DNA from 2 places in the Kaistia sp. SLG-1 genome. Region 2 is predicted to be linked to the other one. Evidence: predicted binding sites of a transcription regulator. Region 2 holds the regulator's gene; the other holds the start of a gene.
The links. Region 2 encodes LexA, which represses DNA repair genes until DNA is damaged. Its sites were predicted from a motif close to TGTTCNNNNTGTGTTCNG; they were not measured.
Positions count from the first base shown of each region.

Region 1 (5,171 bases), 570 kb from region 2:
GGCTCAGTCCGAGCGTAGAGAAGGTCATGTTTTGAAAAAGGGCCCAGAGCCCGACGGGACGGCAAACCAGCACATCACCATCGATGAAAGATGCACGCAAATACGAGATTTTGCGTGGACTTGTCAAATGTTTCGGCGAAAAGGGCCGATTTCCCTCGCTGTCGCGGCCGGGAGGTCAGTTGCTGGCCGGTCCGAAACGATAGCTGTCGTCGTCGCCGATGAAGAGCTCGTAGCTCTCCCGCGCGCCATCGGCGGCCGGATTGATCATCTCCAGGAAGATGCTGAGGCCGTCGTCGTCCGCCTCGATGACGAAGTCGCCGATATTCTGCTTCAGCTCGATCAATTCCTTGATGTCGACCGTGCGGGTGACCGTGAACGCGCCGTCGGCGCCGCTCGCCAGCCACTGCACGAACAGTCGCGCCACCGGCTCGGGCCCGCTGCGCACGACGACGACGCGATAGACCCCCTTGGTGCCATCCTTCTCCCAGGTGCCGGCCGTGCGGACCTCCTGAACCGAGGTGGCGATGGCGGCGACGCTGTCGGCGATCGGATCGGCGCGCAGGGGAGCGACCGTCGCCACGGTAAGGATACAAGCCGTCAAAAGCGCGCGAACGGTCATCTCTGAACCTCCTTGAAACGGGATCCACATCGAGCGATCCCGGGGACGGGCAAAAGGTCCCTGGACGAGTTTGGCGTCGAACCGCGACAATCCCGTGTCGCGTTCAGATATCGAGCTCTTTGGCGAAGACGGCGCGCTCCTGGATGAAGCGGAAGCGCTCCTCCGGCTTGTTGCCCATCAGCTGTTCGACGACATCCTGGGTGAGCGAGATATCGCCGTCAACGATGCCGACGCGCAGCAAGGTGCGCTTGCCGGGATCCATCGTCGTCTCCTTGAGCTGGCCGGGCAGCATCTCGCCGAGGCCCTTGAAGCGGCCAATCTCGACCTTTCCCTTGCCCTTGAATTCGGTCGCCAGCAGGTCTTCCTTGTGCTGGTCGTCACGGGCGTAGAGCGTCTTGCCGCCCTGGCTGATGCGATAGAGCGGCGGCACTGCGAGATAGAGGTGCCCCTTGTCGATCAGGGACGGCATCTCGCGATAGAAGAAGGTGATCAGCAGCGAGGCGATGTGGGCGCCGTCGACGTCGGCGTCGGTCATGATGATGACCTTGTCGTAGCGCAAATCGTCGTCGCGATAGTGGGTGCGCGCGCCGACGCCCAGCGCCTGCATCAGGTCGGCCAGCTGTTGGTTCTGCGCCATCTTCTCGCGGCCGGCATTGGCGACGTTCAAGATCTTGCCGCGCAGCGGCAGGACGGCCTGGCTGGTGCGATTGCGCGCCTGCTTGGCGGAGCCGCCTGCGGAATCACCCTCGACGATGAAGATCTCGCTGCCCTGGGCCGCGCTCTGGCTGCAGTCCGCCAGCTTGCCGGGAAGGCGCAGCTTGCGCACCGCCGTCTTGCGGTTGACTTCCTTTTCCTGCCGCCGGCGCAGCCGTTCCTCGGCGCGCTCGATGACCCAGTCGAGCAGGCGCGAGGCTTCCTGCGGCGCTGCCGCCAGCCAATGGTCGAACGGATCGCCGATCGCCTTCTCGACGATGCGCGTCGCTTCCGCCGTCGACAGCTTGTCCTTGGTCTGGCCGACGAATTCCGGCTCGCGCACGAAGACCGACAGCATCGCCGCGCAGGACGTCATCACGTCCTCGGCGGTGATCGCGGCGGCGCGCTTGTTGCCGGAGAGCTCGGCATAGGCCTTGAGGCCGCGCAGCAGCGCCATGCGCAGGCCCTGCTCATGCGTGCCGCCTTCCGCGGTCGGGATCGTGTTGCAGTAAGAGCGGACATAGCCGTCGCCCGGATACCAGGCGATCGCCCATTCCGCCGCGCCGTGCCCGCTCGCCTTGTCGGTGCGGCCGGCGAAGATCTGCGACGTGATCGTCTTCTCGGCTCCGAGCTCGGCCGCCAGGAAGTCCTTCAGGCCGGCGGGGAAGTGGAAGACCGCCGACGGCGGCGTCGCGCCCTCGGGATCCAGCAGTTCCGGCGCGCAGGTCCAGCGGATCTCGACGCCGCCGAACAGATAGGCCTTCGAGCGGGTCATGGCGAACAGGCGCCAGGGCTTGAAATGGGCCTCGGCACCGAAGATCTGCGGATCCGGCTTGAAGCGGGTCTTGGTGCCGCGACGATTGTGGACCTCGCCGACCGCTTCGAGCGTCGAGGTCGGATGACCGCGCGAGAAGGTCTGGCGATAGAGCCGCTTGCCGCGCGCGACTTCGACTTCCAGCAGTTCCGACAGCGCATTGACCACGGAGACGCCGACGCCGTGCAGGCCGCCCGAGGTCTCGTAGACCTTGGAATCGAACTTTCCGCCGGAATGCAGCGTCGTCATGATGACTTCGAGCGCCGACTTGTCCTTGAACTTCGGATGCGGGTCGACCGGGATGCCGCGGCCATTGTCGGTGACCGTCACGCTGCCATCGGCCGAGAGTTCGACATCGATGAAGGTGGCGTGGCCGGCCACGGCCTCGTCCATCGAATTGTCGATCACTTCGGCGAACAGGTGATGCAGCGCCTTCTCGTCGGTGCCGCCAATATACATGCCGGGGCGACGACGCACCGGCTCGAGCCCCTCGAGGACCTCGATGTCGGCGGCGGAATAGCTGCCTTCGGCCGCGAGTGGCGCCGCCGTACGCCGCGGGGCGGCCTCTTCGCGGGGCGTCTCTGCCGGCTTCACTGCGCGCGCGGTTCCACCGGCTCCGAATAGGTCGTCGATCTCTGCCATGGTCATCCGTTGTTGTGTGGCCCGTGCAATGGCGTGATGGAGGCGGCGAATCAAGACGGAATTTTGCCACGCCTCATGCGAGGGCGCGAGTGTGTTCCTCGTTTGTTCATTCTGACGCGAGCCGCCGGCCGCTTTCCGGCGCCAGGCCGGCCGACAACCCTGACGACGTATTGCCCGGTCCCGCTACGATTCCATGTTGCGGTCCCGCAACACTGGTTTCGCATCTCGCCGCCGGGGCTACCGGCCCGCCGCAATTGCCGCCTTTCAGCCATAAAGTGAAACGACCGTCGCTTTCATCCGGGGGCGGATAGGACAAACCTTGCGTATTGTCGGCACAAAATCTTGTTGGTCTTCAGCGGTACACGGAGCTGTGATGGCGCGCGTAGTCAAACGCGCCTGCAACCGCCTCGGATTCGCCCGAAACCAGTCCCATATTTCCGGAAATCGAAATTTCCGCGACGTCGCGGAACGGAAAGAGAACTTCGCTTCGACGACCCTGATGGCCCTTTGGCCGTCGGCGGGCGCGGGCGGCAAGCATGGTATGACGTGCAATGCGATTCTATAACGCGTTCGGCGGCGTCGCCCTATTTGGCATGTCCGTCCTGGCCGGGCTCGGTGCGTGGTCGGGACAGGCGCTGGCCCTCGACGCCCGTACGCTCGACCGTAACGCGACGCCGGTGGAGGCCTTCCGCTTCGGCTTCAACGCCTACAAGCAGGGCGACAAGACGACGGCGGTCGAAGCGCTGACCTTTGCCGCCGACAAGGGACACGCGGTCGCCCAGTGGAAGCTCGGGCGGATGTATGCCGAGGGTGACGGCCTCACCAAGAACGACGTGAAGGCCTTCGAGCTGTTCAGCGAAGTCGCCGACGCCCATGCCGACGACAATCCGAACGCGCCGTCCGCGCGCTTCGTATCCAATGCGTTCGTCGCGCTCGGCTCCTACTATCGCGATGGCATCCCGAACAGCGTCCAGCCGGATTTCGGCCGCGCGCGTCAGATGTTCTCCTACGCCGCCTCCTATTTCGGCGACTCCGACGCCCAGCTCAATCTCGCCCGCATGTATTATGACGGCGAGGGCGGCGACCGGGATCCGCGCCAGGCCGCTCGCTGGGCCAAGCTGTCCGCCGACAAGGGCAATGTCGGTGCCCAGGCCCTTCTCGGGCACATGCTGTTCGAAGGCGACGGCGTCACGCGGCAGCCGGTCGTCGGCCTCATGTTCCTGACGATCGCGCGGGATCGCGCCCCGGCGACAGACGGCTGGATCCAGAAGCTGCAGGAACAGGCCTTCTCCGTTGCGACGGAGACGGAGCGACGCACCGCCCTTGCCATGGCGGATGACTGGATCGGCAAGAACCCGCCGAGCGTCCAGTAAGCGCGCGGTTCGCGCCCGACATTCGAGCAACACACGCCATCTGCATCGTCGCCCGGGCAAGCTTGCCGGGGATGACGGCTTACATGCGCTTGCGGCGCCTCGGCCAATTCGGCGAGGATCGTCCCCAGCACTCGTCAGCCGAACCGGAGCCTTCTCTGGCGCGGGCTCCGGCGTTCGGGAGGGAGGCGACATGGAAAGCAGCGCGAAGCAACGCGCCTTGTCAGCCTGGTTGTCGAGGCTGCCTGCCGATGCGCGCCGGACGCGGGGAGTACTTCGGCGATGAGCGCATGGCGCCTGTGCCTGATTCCCGGCCTCGTCATCGTGACGATCCTGACGCTTCTTGCCCTGTTCATGACGTCCGGCCGGGTCGCGCGCGACATCGGCGAGCGTGTCGACGCGCAGCTGGCCATCGACGGCCAGCCCTGGGCAACCGGCAAGGTGAGCGGTCGCTCCGTCACGGTCATGGGCACGTCGCCGACCTTGCTGGCGCAGCGCCTGGCCGTCGAATCGGCCGGCCGCGTCTGGGGCGTCGATCGGGTGGTCGACGGCAGCGGCATCATCCCGCTCCAGTCGCCCTATATCTGGTCGGCGACGCGTACCGCGAGCGGCGTCGCCATCACCGGCTACGCTCCTTCCGAAGAGGCGCGGCAGGCCGTGCTGGCATCCGTTGCCCGCGTCCTGCCCTCGGTGACGCTGGACGGCACCCTGGTTCTGGCGCGCGGCCAGCCCTCCGGCTACCTCGCTCTCGTCGATTTCGCGCTGCAGCGGCTCGCCGAGCTCGATATCGGCACGGTGACGCTGACCGGCTCCAGCCTGTCCGTCGACGGCACGGCGCGGGACGAGGCGAACTTCGCGCTGGCGGCGCAGGCCCTGTCCGGCGGCGTGCCGGCGGGTGGGCAATTGCGGAACGTCCGGGTTCTGCCGCCGCGAAGCGAGAATTTCTCCTGGGTCGCGGACTATGACGGCACCTCGGTCAAGCTCACCGGCTTCGTGCCCTCCGTCGCGGTCCGGCGGGATATCGCCGACGCGC
Region 1 covers NZ_AP048544.1:2,476,955-2,482,125, forward strand. The annotation lists gene AC6HZP_RS11120 (DEAD/DEAH box helicase) at 1-28, opposite strand, end outside; gene AC6HZP_RS11125 (hypothetical protein) at 176-619, opposite strand; gene parE (DNA topoisomerase IV subunit B) at 723-2,768, opposite strand; gene AC6HZP_RS11135 (tetratricopeptide repeat protein) at 3,320-4,141, shown strand; gene AC6HZP_RS11140 (OmpA family protein) at 4,421-5,171, shown strand, end outside.
Region 1: the regulator LexA is predicted to act here: its motif matches at 2,861-2,878, upstream of parE (DNA topoisomerase IV subunit B).

Region 2 (15,897 bases):
TTCGAGGAGCACGGCTTCGAGCTGGTCGGCGCGCATCAGATCGCGCCTGACATTCTCGTGCCGCCCGGCGTGCTCGGCGCGCACCAGCCGCGGGAAGAGGACATCGACGCGGCGCATTTCGGCCAGGAGGTCGTGCGCGCGCTCGGGCCCTTCGATATCGGCCAGGGCGTCGTCGTCGGCGGAAGGCGGATTCTCGCGGTCGAGGCGGCCGAGGGCACGGATCTGATGCTGGAGCGCTGCCGCGATCTGCGCGCCAATGGCCGCATCAAGCTCGGCCACAAGTCCGGCGTCCTGGTGAAGGCGCCGAAACCCGGACAGGATCGCAGGCTCGACCTGCCGTCGATCGGTCCCCGGACGATCGAGCTCGCCGCCGAGGCGGGGCTTGCCGGCGTCGCCGTCGAGGCCGGTGGGGTCATCGCCGCCAATATCGAGGATATCGTGCGCATCGCCGACGAGACGGGTCTCTTCATCGTCGGGCTCGATCGATGAGCCTGCCCGCCGTTCGACCGCTCGACGTCTTCCTCATCGCGGGCGAGGAGTCAGGCGACATCCTCGGCGCCGGGCTGATGCGCTCGCTGGATGGCCAATGGAGCGGCGCGCTGTCGTTCCGCGGCGTCGGCGGCCATCGTATGATCGACGAGGGCCTCCGCAGCCTCTATCCGATGGACGACCTGACGGCGATGGGTTTTGGCGCGGTGATCGCCAAGCTGCCGACGATCCTGAAGCGCATGCGGCAGACGGTGGAGGCGATCGTCGCCAATCCGCCTGACATTCTCGTGCTGGTCGACGCGCAGGATTTCAACCGCCGCGTGGCGGGCCGCGTGCGCAAGCGGCTGCCGAACCTGCCGATCGTGAAATATGTCGCGCCGACGGTCTGGGCCTGGCGGCCGGGCAGGGCGCGCAAGATGTACGGCACGATCGATCATGTGCTGGCGCTGCTGCCCTTCGAGCCGGAGGTGATGCGCCGCCTCGGCGGGCCGGCGACGACCTATGTCGGGCATCCGCTCCTGAGCGAAATCCCGGAACTGCAGCCGAGCGCTGCCGATCTCGCGGTTAGAGACGGCGCGCGGCCGACCGTTCTGGTGCTTCCCGGCAGCCGGCGCATGGAGCTCTCGCGCCTCTCCGGCCCGTTCGGCGCCGCGCTCGGCCTGCTGCGGCAGCGCGGGCAGGCATTCGACCTGGTGCTGCCGACCTTGCCGCGCCTCGAGGCCATGGTGCGCGAGGCGACGCGCGACTGGCCGGTTCAGCCGGTGATCGTCACCGGCGAGGACGCGAAGCTCGCCGCCTTCCGCCAAGCGCGGGTGGCGCTCGCGGCGTCCGGCACGGTGACGCTGGAGCTGGCGCTCGCCGGCGTGCCGCTCGTCGCCGGCTACCGGGTCTCGGATTGGGAGGCACAACTTGCCAAGCGCTTCATCGTCGGGCGCTTCGCCACGCTGCCGAACATCATCCTCGATGGCCTCTATGTGCCGGAGCTGATCCAGCATGACTGCACGCCGGAGATGCTCGCCGAGGCGCTGGCGCCGCTGATCGCCAACGGTCCGGCGCGCCAGGCCCAGCTCGACGGCTTCGCCCGCCTCGACGCGCTGATGAGCACGGGCGGCGTCCGCCCCTCCGAACGCGCCGCCGCGACGGTGCTGGCGGTCCTGGCGCAGGCTCGCGCCGCCGGCTGAGGGTCGGGGGGCGCCCCGTGTGGTGCGCCCCGACGTTTCATTCTCGCACTCCGTCTCCCATGCCATCCTCGCCGTCATCCCGGGCTTGACCCGGGATCCATTCAGCCGAGTTGGCTCTCGTACGAAACTCCCGATTCCGCGGCTGTATGGATCCCCGCCTTCGCGGGGATGACGGTGGAGCGTGCGACCGATCGCGCAGCTAAACGAGCGCGGTCGAAAAACAAAAAGGGCGCCCGAGGGCGCCCTTTTGCATTTTCTGGCCGAAGCGCTCAGTGGCGCTTCGAGACCGGGACGTAGTCGCGGGCCGGGGCGCCGGTGTAGAGCTGGCGCGGACGGCCGATGCGCTGGCTCGGATCCTCGACCATTTCCTTCCACTGCGCGATCCAGCCGACGGTGCGGGCGAGCGCGAACAGCACGGTGAACATGGTCGTCGGGAAGCCGAGCGCCTTCAGCGTGATGCCGGAGTAGAAGTCGATGTTCGGGTAGAGCTTCTTCTCGACGAAATACTCGTCGTGCAGTGCGATGCGCTCCAGCTCCAGCGCCACTTCGAGGATCGGATCATCGGTGATGCCGAGCTCGCCGAGCACCTCATGGCAGGTCTTCTGCATGATCTTGGCGCGCGGGTCGTAGTTCTTGTAGACGCGGTGGCCGAAGCCCATCAGGCGGAACGGATCGTTCTTGTCCTTGGCGCGGGCAATGTATTCCGGGATGCGATCGACGGAGCCGATCTCCTGCAGCATGTTGAGCGCCGCTTCGTTGGCGCCGCCATGCGCCGGGCCCCAGAGGCAGGCGATGCCGGCCGCGATGCAGGCGAACGGGTTGGCGCCCGACGAGCCGGCGAGGCGGACCGTCGAGGTCGAGGCGTTCTGCTCGTGGTCGGCGTGCAGGATGAAGATGCGGTCCATCGCGCGGGCGAGGATCGGGTTCACCTTGTACTCTTCCGCCGGCACGGCGAAGCACATGCGCAGGAAGTTCGACGCGTAGTCGAGCGAGTTCAGCGGGTAAACGAAGGGCTGGCCGACATGGTATTTGTAGGCCATGGCCGCGATCGTCGGCATCTTGGCGATCAGGCGGAGCGACGCCACCATGCGCTGATGCGGATCCGAGATGTCGGTCGAGTCGTGGTAGAAGGCGGAAAGCGCGCCGACGACGCCGACCATGACGGACATCGGATGCGCGTCGCGGCGGAAGCCGGTGAAGAAGCGCGACATCTGCTCGTGGACCATCGTGTGATAGGTCACGCGCTGATCGAAATCGGCCTTCTGGGCGGCGGTCGGAAGCTCGCCGTAGAGCAGGAGATAGCAGGTCTCGAGGAAGTCGCCGTTCTCGGCGAGCTGCTCGATCGGATAGCCGCGATAGAGCAGGACGCCCTTGTCGCCGTCGATGAAGGTGATCTTGCTGTCGCAGGCGCCGGTGGACGTGAAGCCGGGGTCATAGGTGAAGCGACCGGTCTTGGCGTAGAGCGCACCGATGTCGATGACGTCGGGCCCCAGCGTGCCTTGCTTAACGCCGAAATCCCAGGTGTCGTCGCCGATCGTAAGTGTCGCCTTGGTTTCGCTCATGAAACCTACCCCCTTGCGGAAATGTGTGTTCGGGCGGGTGCTGGCGCGTCGGTCGCCGGAATGGCGAGGGGCGCGTTACCAGAGGAATTTACGGTCCTCTGGGTATCCGATTTATTGCATCGCGGCAAGCGGCCGGAGCGGGAGCTATTATAAGGTTCTGGTATCAATAAAAGCGCCGCGGCGGAGTGGTGCAAAACCGCCGCGGCGCTTGATTTTATCGGGCCTGGTCGGCGATGCGGCCGAGGCTCTCCTCGCGGCCGAGAACGATCAGCACGTCGAAGATACCCGGCGAAGTGGCGCGGCCGGTCAGGGCTGCACGCAGGGGTTGGGCGATCTTGCCGAGCTTCAGCTCGCGCGACTCGGCAAAGGCCTTGACCGCCTCTTCCGTCGCCTCGACGGTCCATTCCGCAACGGTCTCCAGCACCGCGTGCACGTCCTTCAGGAGCGCGCGCGCCGCGTCGTCGAGAATGGTCGAGGCCTTCTCGTCGAGGAGCAGTGGGCGCTGCACCATGAAGAAATTGGCGCCGTCCTTCAGCTCGACCAGCGTCTTGGCGCGGTCCTTGAGGCCCGGAAGCGCCATGCGGAGCTGCTCGGTCTTCTCCGGTGTCAACTGCACGGCCATGCCCTCGCCACCCGGCAGATAGGGCAGGGTGTCGATGAAGATCTTCAGCAGCGTCTCGTCGTCCGTCGCGCGCATGTAGTGGCCGTTCAGATTCTCCAGCTTGGCGAAATCGAAGCGGGAGGCGGAGCGGCCGACATCGACGATGTCGAACCACTCGATCATCTGCTCGAGCGACATGATCTCGTCGTCGCCATGCGCCCAGCCCAAACGGACCAGATAGTTGCGCATCGCCTCGGGCAGGTAGCCCATGGCGCGATAGGCATCGACGCCGAGCGCGCCGTGGCGCTTCGAAAGCTTGGCGCCGTCCGAGCCGTGGATGAGCGGGATATGCGCCATGACAGGCACTTCCCAGCCCATCGCCTGGTAGATCACCATCTGCCGCGCGGCATTGGTCAGGTGGTCGTCGCCGCGGATGACGTTGGTGACGCCCATGTCGTGGTCGTCGACGACGACGGAAAGCATGTAGGTCGGGTTGCCGTCGGAGCGCAGCAGCACGAGGTCGTCGAGATCCTTGTTCGGGATCACGACGCGGCCCTGGACCTGATCCTCGATCACGGTCTCGCCGTCGAGCGGCGTCTTGATGCGGATGGCGGGCTTGACGCCGGCCGGCGCCTCGGACGGGTCGCGGTCGCGCCAGGTGCCGTCATAGCGCGGGGCGCGGCCCTCGGCGCGCGCCTTCTCGCGCATCGCGTCGAGCTCGGCGGGCGTGCAGTAGCAGCGATAGGCCTTGCCGGCGGCGAGCAGTTCCTCGACCACTTCGCGATGGCGCGGCGCGCGGGCGAACTGGAACACCGTCTCGCCCTCCCAGTCGAGGCCGAGCCACTTCAGGCCGTCGAGGATCGCGTCGATCGCCGCGTCGGTCGAGCGCTCGCGATCGGTGTCCTCGATGCGGAGCAGCATCTTGCCGCCCGTGTGTTTCGCATAGAGCCAGTTGAACAGGGCCGTGCGCCCGCCGCCGATGTGGAGGAAGCCGGTTGGAGAGGGGGCGAAACGGGTGACAACTGGTTTGGACATGAGGGGTTCCAGATGTGCGGGAAGCCGCAAGGGGCATGGATTCTCGCCACTCGGCGAACTGCGGTGGGTCATGTAGCATAGCGGGGCGCTCGGGCGAAAGGCGGGGGCCATGGCCGAAAGCGATCCGCACCCAATTGAAGGCGTCCGCGACCCGCCGGCGCCGGATCTCGCGCGCCGGTGGCAGGCGCCGGCGGACGCTCGCTTGGCCGCACGCCTTGCCGACCGCCTCGACCTTCTCCGCCTCGGCACCGGCGCGTGGCTGGAGCGCGAGATCGAGGCGGGGCGCGGCTTTCTCTGGCTTCCGGTCGCCTTCGGCGTCGGCTCGCTTCTCTATTTCGCGCTTCCCTCCGAGCCCTCGGCGGTGGCGCTCTCGCTGCTGGCGCTCGTCCTCTGGGGCATGGCATGGGCCGGGCGCCGCCGGGCCGGCCTGGTACGGCTCACGCTGCTCCTCGCCATGGTGGCGACCGGGGCGACCGCGAGCAAGCTGCGCACCGACGCGCTCGCGACGCGGGTGCTGGAGCGGCAGGTGACCGGCACGGTCACCGGCTGGGTCGAGGCGCGCAAGGCCCGGCGCGGCGGCTATCGGCTGACGATCCTCGTCGCCGGCCTGGACGCGCGACGGATCACGACCATCCCGCAACGCGTCACCGTGACGGTGCGCGGCCGCGACGTGCCGAAGGTGGGCGAGGGGATCTCGGCGCTCGCCCGGCTCCGCCCCGCCTCCGGTCCGGTCCTGCCGGGCGGCTATGATTTCGCCCGCGATTCCTTCTATCGCGGCGTCGGCGCGACGGGGTTTGCCTATGGCAAGGTGAAGCGGGTCGATCTCGGCCCGGCGCCGCTGTCGATCCGGCTGCGCGCGCCGCTGGAGGACATCCGCGAGGCGATCCGCGCCCGCATCGACGCGTCGCTGATCGGCGAGAGCCGCTACGTCGCCACGGCGCTGATCATCGGCGATGCCGGCGGGCTTTCGGAAAAGACGGAGGACGAGCTGCGCCTGTCGGGGCTCGCTCACATCCTTTCCGTCTCCGGCCTGCACATGGCGCTCGTCTCCGGCGCGATCTATTGGGCCGTCCGGGCAGGGCTCGCTTTGGTGCCGGCGCTGGCGCTCCGGCGGCCGATCAAGAAATGGGCTGCCATCGCCGCGCTCCTTCTCAGCGGCTTCTACCTGCTGATCTCCGGTCTCGATGTCGCGGCGCAGCGCTCCTTCGTCATGACCTCGATCGCCTTCCTCGCCATCCTGGCCGACCGGCGGGCGATCTCGATGCGCAACGTCGCGCTCGCCGGGCTGGTCGTGCTCGCCGTGACGCCGGAGAGCATCCTTTCGGCCAGCTTCCAGATGTCGTTCGCCGCCACCGTGGCGCTCGTCGCCGGCTTCGAGCTCATGGCCGAGCGGCATCGGCGGCGCCTGGCGACGAACGCAACGCTGCCGCGAGGCCGCGCCGCGCTCCTCTCGCGGCGACTGCTGCTATTCGGCGGCGGCATGGTGGTGACCTCGCTCCTCGGCGGGCTCGGGACGACGCCCTTCGCGCTCTATCACTTCCAGCGCATGGCGCCGCTCTCGATCCTCGCCAATGTCGCGGCGATGCCGCTGACCGATTTCCTCGTCATGCCGGCGGCGCTGATCGCCGTGCTCCTCATGCCGTTCGGGCTGGAAGCGCCGCCGCTCGCCATCGTCGGCTGGGGCATCGACGGCATGCTCGTCGTCGCCGCCAAGGTCAGCGAATGGTCCGGGCAATCGGGCGGCGCCGCCATGCCGAGCGCCACGGCCCTTCTCATCTTCATCGCCGGCTTCGCCTGGCTGGCGCTCTGGCGCGAGCGCTGGCGGCTCGCCGGGCTGGCGCCGATGGTCCTCGGCGCCGCCCTGGCGCTCTATCCGGCGCGGCCAGGCCTGCTCGTCAGCGCCGACGGCCGCCAGATCGCGCTGCGCGGCGAGGACGGCCGCCATTCGATCGTCGCCCGCAAGCAGGACCGCTTCGTCACCGATATCTGGCTGCGCTCGGACGGCGATCCGCGCGACGCGGCGCTTCCCGGCGTCGTGCAGGCCGGCGGATGCGACGCCTCCGGCTGCGTCGGCCGGCTGCCGGATGGCGGCCTGGTGGCGCTGGCGCTCGACCGCTCCGCGTTTGAAGAGGATTGCCGCCGCGCGGTGCTGATCGTCAGCCCGCTCGCAGTGCCGGCAAGCTGCGGCCTGCACACGGCCGTCCTCGACCGGCATGCGCTCCGCCGCGCCGGCTCGATCGCCCTGATCCAGCGCGAGGGGATTTTAGCCGATTCGATGGAGGGGCTGGCCGATCCGGCCGCCCCGGCGGAGCCGGCCAAGGCTACCGCCCCGAACGGCCCGACCGCCCCGGACGAGCCAATCGCGTCGAATGCTCCGATCGCCCCAGCTGACGGATACCTTCCCGCCGATCCGCGCACGTCCAATACGGCGGCGGCCTCCGTGACCGCCGAGGCGGTCATCCCCGGCGGCGGGACGGCTCTGCCGCCAGCTCGGGACGATGAAACGGAGAGCCGCGCCGCCGACGCGACGGATGTCGGGGATCTTGCCGCTGCCGAGGCGTCTGGAACCGAAGCCGGAGCCGCGCCGGGCACGCTGCCTCCCGACCGGCAAAGGTCAGTCATTGCGTTGGGGCGCGTTGATCACGAGGCTTTGGCGAGTGCAGGCGAGGGGGCTTCCCGGCTTGGAGCGGCGGAACCCGTCCCTGTCCTGTCCGCGCCGGCCCAAACCGAATTGTCCAATGTCCCCCAGGCCGCTCCGCCGGAGCGCTATGCACGAGAGCGCCTGGCTCGAGAGCGCACTGCCGAAGCGCGCGATCCCGAGCGGCGCTCTGCCGACCAGGGCGATGCCAAAGAGAACGCTTTCCAGGAGCGCGATGCCGAAATCGAGCGCAGTGCCGAGGATGAAGACATCCTCCCGCCGACAAACGTCGAGACGCAATCCGAAGCCGGACTGCGTCCGATCCAGCTTGCCGACCGCTTCGAGGTCCTGACCGCCTATGCCCCGGTGCGCCGGCCGTGGATGCCGCGCTACGAGCCGGGGCCGGACGATCAGTAGGTGCGGAGCAAGCCGACCAGCTTGCCCTGAATGCGGACCCGGTCGGGTCCGAAGATGCGCGTCTCATAGGCCGGGTTGGCGGCTTCGAGCGCGATCGACGCGCCCTTGCGGCGGAGCCGCTTCAGCGTCGCCTCTTCCTCGTCGACCAGCGCGACGACGATGTCGCCGGAATCGGCATTGTCGCTCTTGCGGATGAGCACGGTGTCGCCGTCGAGGATGCCGGCCTCGATCATCGAATCGCCGCGCACTTCGAGCGCGAAATGCTCGCCGGCGCGCAGCATTTCCGGCGGAACGGAGATCGAATGGCTCTGCGTCTGGATGGCCGAGATCGGCACGCCGGCGGCGATGCGGCCCATCACCGGGATAATGACGGGCTGTGCGAGATCCGGCATTTCTTCGACCGGGCGGACCCGGCCGAGGCTGCCCTCGATCACGCTCGGCGAGAAGGCCTGCTTCTTCGGCCGCGCCAGGGTCGGCGTCATCGTCTCGGGGAGGCGGACGACCTCCAGCGCGCGGGCCCGGTTGGGCAGGCGGCGGATGAAGCCACGTTCCTCCAGCGCCTTGATCAGGCGATGGATGCCGGACTTGGAGCGCAGGTCGAGCGCGTCCTTCATTTCATCGAAAGAGGGAGGGACGCCTGCTTCCTTCAGTCGCTCGTTGATGAACAGGAGAAGTTCATACTGCTTCCGAGTGAGCATGGTGATCTCGCGCTGCGGGCCTTGCCAAGGGGGACGACAGAATCGTCAAGGTACAAAACGCGAACAGAATAACTGTTCCCCATGCGTTCCGCAAGGCAGCGCGGCAGGAGCGCGATCGCTGGGCGGCGCTGGACGCGCGATCGCGGGACGAAGGCGGGCGATCGTCGTCCGCCTCCGGCATCGAGAACCGGGGCTCCGGTTTGAGCGTGGGCGGCCGGGATCCCGACTACATCGTCGTCCAGCCGCCGTCGCAGGGCAGGATGACGCCGTTGATGTTCGGCGAGTCGTCCGAGAGAAGCCAGAGGATGGAGTGGACGATGATGTCGGGCTCCACCGACGGCGGCGCGGTCTCAAGGATCGGGGCCGTGATCTCCTTGGCATAGTCCGAACGGAACCGCGTATCCATGCCCGTCTTGACGCCGCCCGGCGCGACGACGTTGGAGCGGATGCCCTTGGTGCCGTAGTAGAAGGCGATCGATTTCGCCAGGCCGTTCAGGCCGTGCTTCGAGCTGGTATAGGCGACGCCCGACAGCGACGAGCGGAAACTGGCCTCGGACGAGACGAAGGCGAAATTGCCTTTGCCGCGGGCGAGCATCTGCGGCAGCACCGCGCGGGCGAGCCGCATCGGCGCCGTCAGGTTCAATTCGAACACCTTGTGCCAGGTGGCGTCGTCCATCTCGGCCGGCGGCAGCCAGCCGTCAGTGATGCCGGCAATGTTCGCCACGCCGTCGATCCTGCCGTCGCTGGCGGCGGCGAGGGTGTCGATGAAGGACTGCTCGGTCAGGTCACCGACCACGGCGACGACGCTTCCGGCCGGCGCCTGTTGCGCCAGGCTTTCGAGGTTGTCGGCCGAGATGTCGGCGGCGAGGACCCGCGCGCCTTCGGCGGCGAGGCGAAGCGCCGTGGCGCGGCCGATGCCGGCGCCGGCTCCGGTCACGATGATCGTCTGGCCCGTGAACCGGCCTGCGGACTGCGTCATGGTCTGGCACTCATGCATGGTTGGAGAGGATCGGCGGCTCGCGGCCCGGACGGGAGGAGTCCGGGCCGCGACGAAGCGGATCAGAGGCGGAGCGCCGCCTTGGAGACGTCTTCCCAGGACTCCCAGGTGCGGATGCGGTCGGCGTAGATGTCTTTGACCAGCGGCAGCAGGTCGCCGAGGATCAGCCGGAGCGGCGGCTTGTCGGAATCGACGAGCTTCAGGATCGCCGGCACCGTGGCGCGGGGATCGCCGAGCTGGTCGGCGGTGAGGCGCTCGGCGAGCTCCTCGCGGACGACATTGTAGGCGGGGATCTCCGTCGCCTGCTTCATCGTCGGGCCCTCGAGGAAGCTGGTGGCGTAGCCGGCCGGCTCGATCAGGGTCACCTTGATGCCGAACCGTTCGACTTCGCCGGCGAGCGCCTCGACGATGCCCTCGACCGCGAACTTGGCGCCTTCATAGATGCCGGCCGTCGGCAGGGCGACGACGCCCGCCACGCTCGACATCTGCAGGATGTGGCCGAAGCCCTGCGCGCGCAGCAGCGGCAGCGCCGCCTGGATCACCCAGAGCGAGCCGAAGACGTTGGTCTCGAAGGTGGCGCGGACGTCTTCCGCGGCGACTTCCTCGACCGCGCCCATGCAGCCATGGCCGGCATTGTTGAGCACGACGTCGAGGCGGCCGAAGCGCGCCGCCGCCTCGGCGACGGCCCGGGCGACGCCGTCACGGTCGGTGACGTCGAGCGACAGCACCTGGAGCGTGTCGGGATATTGCCGCGCCAGATCGTCGAGGGCGGCAGTCTTGCGCACGGCCGCCGCGACACTGTCGCCGCGGGCAAGCGCCGCCTCGACCCAGATGCGCCCGAAGCCGCGGCTCGCGCCGGTGATGAACCAAACCTTGGAAGTCGTCATGACGAGCCTCGAAGCGATGTTGAAGGGGTGGGGATCGCCTTTACGATTTAACGTTTTTGGTATTTTTGTCAAATCACGAGGCGATCAGCGGGATGCGCGGATGGTCGATCACCGGTGTGTCGCGATGCGATTTCCCGGCTCGATTCGCGCGGTTCGCGGGCTCTTTCGGCACGATCGGCGAGCCGGGCCTCGGACAGCCGGCCCGGACCACCGGCGCTCGGGACTCAACCCATGGGCGATCCGGCAGCCCCGACCGCTACCTATTGTAATTTACAATTTTTGTTGATATGTAAAATCCATGACCGAAACCAAGACCCGATCCGATGCCGACCGGCGTCAGCAGATTGCCGAGGCCGCGAGCGAGGTGTTCATCCGCTATGGCCTGGCGCGCACCACCATGAGCGACATCGCCGCCGCCGCCGGCATTTCGCGGCCGACGCTCTATGCGAGCTTCCTGCAGAAGCGGGACGTCTTCGGCGCGGTCATCGATCTCATCGTCTCGCGAAAGCTGGCGCAGCTCGCCGAGGAAATCCCGCGTGAGCCGGACCTGGCGTCAAAGCTCCGGCATGTCTGCCTGTCCTGGGCGCTGGAAGGCTTCGACCTGGTCCGGGCCAACCCGGACGCCAGGGACATGTTCGACATCAGCTTCGAGCCGGTGCGGCGCAGCCACATCGTGTTCGGGCGGATGGTCTCGGAAGTTCTCGTCGACGCGGGCAGGGCGGAGCCGGATCTGACGGGCCAGATGATGGTCGCCGCGATCCGGGGCTTCAAGGAATTGGCGGACGATCGCGAGATCCTCTGCAACATGATCGTCCGGCTTTGCGATGCCGTCGCCGCCTCGTGAACGACGCAACCCTCGTGAGCGACGCATGCGGAGGTGGCGCGTGATCTATGCACTCGTGGCGGCTGTCGTCCTGATGACGTTGCTGGGGGCGGGGTTCACCCGCGCCTATGCCGTGTTCGGCGGCAAGCCGGGCTCGTACGAGACGTCGCAGCAATACGATAAGGGCAAGTTCTGGCATCCCGAGGCCGTCTGGACCGATACGATGCGCGGCCTGGTGCGGGAATTCCGTTATACGTCCGACGCGGCGCCGGCGCGGGCGTTCCAGGCGCCGCCGATCGTGCCGGTCGAGGACGCGCCGTTCGCGATCACCTGGTTCGGCCATTCCTCTATGCTGCTCGCCCTCGACGGCAAGAAGATCCTGATCGATCCGATCCTCGGCGAGCGCGTGTCGCCGGTCCCCTTCATCGGGCCGAAGCGTTTCTTCGATGTCGGGCCGTCGGCCGATCTCCTGCGCCAGGTCGACCTCGTGCTGATCTCGCATGATCACTACGATCATCTCGACTATCCGGCGATCCTCGCCATGAAGAACATGACGGCGCGGTTCGTCGTTCCCTTGGGCGTCGGCGCGCATCTGCGCCGCTGGGGCATTGCGCCGGAGCGGATCGTCGAGATCGACTGGTGGGAGCCGGCCAAAATCGACGGCATCACGGTGACGGCGACGCCCGCGCGGCATGGTTCGGGCCGGGTCTCGCCCTTCGCGTCGAACACGCTCTGGGCCGGCTTTGCCATCGCCGGCGCGAAGCATCGCGTCTGGTATTCGGGCGATACGGGCTGGCAGAGCCAGTTCGCCGAGATCGGCGAGAGGCTGGGGCCGTTCGACCTGACGCTGATCGACGCCGGCCAGTATGACGAGACCTGGCCGGACTGGCATCTCGGCCCGGAGCTGGCGGTCGACGCCCATCTCGCCGTGCGCGGCAAGGTCATGCTGCCGGTGCACTGGGGCCTGTTCAAGCTGGCGCATCACAGCTGGACGGAACCGGCGGAGCGGCTTCTGCGGGCTGCCCAATGCCAATCGGTCAAGGTCATCCTGCCGCCGCCGGGGCAGACGGTCGCCGCGCCCTTCGCCCCGACCGAGCGCTGGTGGCCGGATACGCGCTGGAGCGATGCGTCCAAGGCGCCGATCCATGCGACGCGGAACGGCGATCCGAAGGAACGCATCGCGCCGGCCGCCTGCGCGTAAGCCTCCGGGACCCTCACCCCAACCCTCTCCCGCTCGCGGGAGAGGGGGATCGCCTGCGCGTCTCCCCGAGACTCGATGTAGCTGAAGGGCGCCGGCCAAAACCCTCGCCCGCCTGCGGGAGAGGGTAGGGTGAGGGCCTTGCTTGCACTCTCGCAGCTTGGCGCCGCTCGCCCCTGCGACATCAGGGAACGGCGCGGTGCGCGCCCCTGAACTCGACCCACGCCGCCGCCGCCTTATATGTGCAGCTGTCGCCGACGATCGCCGAAACGCGCTTGCCGGGCCGACCGTTGCGAAGGTGGCGAGATGATCAAGCGCATGGTGATCATGCTGGTCCTGACCGGCATCGTCCTCGGCGGCGTCTTCGGCTTCCAGCTGTTCAAGGCGTCGATGATCGAGAAGGTGATGGCGTCGCTCGCCAACCCGCCGCAGACGGTCTCGACGACGGTCGCCGCCGCGCAGGACTGGCGCTCCACGCTCGAGGCGGTCGGCAGCGTGCGGGCGGTCAACGGCGCCAATCTCAGCGCCGAGGTGCCCGGCATCGTCGCGGCGCTGCATTTCGAATCCGGCGCCGACGTCAAGGCGGGCGATCCGCTGCTGCAGCTCGAGGCTTCCGACGACATCGCGCATCTGAACGCGCTGAAGGCGACCGCCGATCTGCAGCGCACCGTCTATGAGCGCGATAACCGCCTGCTCAAGACCCAAGCCATTCCGCAGCAGCAGGTCGATACCGACAAGGCCAATATGCTGAGCGCGCAGTCGCTCGCGGATCAGCAGCAGGCGCTGGTCGACTACAAGTCCGTCAAGGCGCCGTTCGCCGGCCGGCTCGGCGTCCGCCAGGTCGATCTCGGCCAGTATCTCCCCGCCGGAACGCCGATCGTCACGCTGCAGCAGCTCGATCCGATCTATGTCGATTTCTACGTGCCGCAGCAGGCGCTGGCGTCGATCCGCAAGGGGCAGCCCGTCACCGCCAAGGTTGATACCTTTCCCGATCGCATCTTCGACGGCGAGGTCTCGTCGATCAACGCGCAGGTCGATACCGCGACGCGGACGGTGCTGATCCGCGCCTCGGTCGCGAACAAGGATTTCCTGCTGCTGCCCGGCATGTTCGCGACCGTCGACATCGAGACGGCGGCGCCGCAGCGCCACGTGACGCTGCCGCAGACGGCGATCGCCTACAATTCCTACGGCGACATCGCTTATCTGGTCGACGACAAGGGCAAGGACGACAAGGGCCAGCCTCAGATGGTCGCCCGGCAGGCCTTCGTCACGACCGGCCCGACGCGCGGCGACCAGATCGCCATCCTGGACGGCATCAAGGAAGGCGAAACCGTCGTCACCGCCGGCCAGCTCAAGCTGCGCAACGGCACGCCGGTGCGGATCGACAACACGGTGCAGCCGGCCAACGACGCCAACCCGAAGCCGGTCGACAAATGATCAGGCGGGGCGGCGGGTCCGCCCCGGCAAGGTGAGCCATGAACTTCACCGATCTCTTCATCCGCCGCCCGGTGCTGGCGATCGTCGTCAGCCTGATGATCCTGGTGCTGGGGCTCCGCGCCATCGGCTCGCTGCCGGTGCTGCAATATCCGCGCACCGAGAACACCGTCGTCACCGTGACGACCACCTATTACGGCGCAGATCCCGACGTCATCGCCGGCTTCATCGCCACGCCGCTGGAGAACGCCATCGCCCAGGCCAACGGCATCGACTACATGAGCTCGACCAGCCAGACCGGCGTCAACATCATCACCATCTATCTCCGGCTGAACTACGATGCCGACAAGGCGCTGACCGAGATCAACACCAAGGTCGCCTCGGTCATCAACCAGCTGCCCTCGGGCACCCAGCAGCCGGTGCTGTCCGTCAAGGTCGGGCAGACGATCGACGCCATGTATATGGGCTTCGATAGCGACGTGCTGCCGCGCAACAAGATCACCGACTATCTGACCCGCGTCGTGCAGCCGAAGCTGCAGGCGGTGCCCGGCGTGCAGACGGCCGAAATCCTCGGCGGCCAAAACTTCGCGCTGCGCGCCTGGCTCGATCCCGCCAAGCTCGCCGCCTACAATCTGACGGCGACCGACATCGCCGCGGCGCTGCAGCGGAACGACTACATCGCCGGGCTCGGCACGACCAAGGGCCAGATGGTCGAGGTCAATCTGACCGCCTCGACCAGCCTGCACAGCGTCACCGAATTCGGCAATCTGGTAGTCAAATCGGCGAATGGCGCGATTGTCCGGTTGAAGGACGTCGCCAATGTCTCGCTGGGCGCCGACGACTATGAATCGCAGGTCGCCTTCGACGGCAAGCAGGCGGTCTATATCGGCATCCAGGTGGCGCCCGGCGCCAACCTGCTCAACGTCATCGCCGGCGTCCGCGCCGTGTTTCCCGAGATCCACGACCAGCTTCCGGCGGGCTTGCGCGGCGCCATCGTCTACGACTCCACAGATTTCGTGAACAGCTCGATCCGCGAGGTGATCCTGACGCTTTTGGAGGCGCTGGTGATCGTCACGCTGGTGATCTTCGCCTTCCTCGGCTCGCTGCGCTCTGTCCTGATCCCGACCATCGCCATCCCGCTGTCGCTGATCGGCGCCTTCGCGGTCATGCTGGCGCTCGGCTTCTCGATCAATCTCCTGACGCTGCTGGCGCTGGTGCTCGCCATCGGGCTGGTCGTCGACGACGCGATCATCGTGGTCGAGAACGTCAACCGGCATCTGGACGAGGGCGTGCCGCCGATCCCCGCCGCGATCACGGCGGCGCGGGAGCTCGGCGGCCCGATCATCGCCATGACGGTGGTGCTCGTCGCCGTCTATGTGCCGATCGGCTTCCAGGGCGGGCTGACCGGCGCGCTGTTCACCGAATTCGCCTTCACGCTGGTGGGCGCGGTGACGATGTCGGCGATCGTCGCGCTGACCCTGTCGCCGATGATGTGCTCGCGCATCCTGCGGGCGCGCGATCCCGAGGGGCGCGGCTGGCAGGATCACTTCGCCGGTCTGATCGACCGCGTGTTCAACCGCATCCGCGACCGCTACGAACGCTGGCTGCACGGCAGCTTCCGCTACCTGCCGGTTACCGTGACCTTCGCGCTGATCATCCTCGGCAGCATCTATTTCCTCTATTCGACCGCCAAGAGCGAGCTGGCGCCGCAGGAGGACCAGGGCGTCATCATCTCCTCGGCGACGCCGGCGCCCAACGCCACCCTGCAGCAGAAGCTGCTCTATTCGGCGCAGGTCCACGGCATCATGGCCGGCTATCCCGAGACCGCGCATGTGTTCCAGATCGATGCGCCGAGCACCTCGATCGCCGGCATGGTGTTCACGCCCTGGGACCAGCGCGTCCGCACCACCAACGAGCTCCAGCCGGCAATCCAGCAG
Region 2 covers NZ_AP048544.1:3,042,485-3,058,381, reverse strand. The annotation lists gene AC6HZP_RS13850 (LpxI family protein) at 1-489, shown strand, start outside; gene lpxB (lipid-A-disaccharide synthase) at 486-1,670, shown strand; gene gltA (citrate synthase) at 1,940-3,232, opposite strand; gene gltX (glutamate--tRNA ligase) at 3,447-4,940, opposite strand; gene AC6HZP_RS13830 (ComEC/Rec2 family competence protein) at 5,071-7,923, shown strand; gene lexA (transcriptional repressor LexA) at 7,917-8,621, opposite strand; gene AC6HZP_RS13820 (SDR family NAD(P)-dependent oxidoreductase) at 8,848-9,600, opposite strand; gene AC6HZP_RS13815 (SDR family NAD(P)-dependent oxidoreductase) at 9,681-10,505, opposite strand; gene AC6HZP_RS13810 (TetR/AcrR family transcriptional regulator) at 10,804-11,349, shown strand; gene AC6HZP_RS13805 (MBL fold metallo-hydrolase) at 11,390-12,529, shown strand; gene AC6HZP_RS13800 (efflux RND transporter periplasmic adaptor subunit) at 12,833-13,963, shown strand; gene AC6HZP_RS13795 (efflux RND transporter permease subunit) at 14,002-15,897, shown strand, end outside.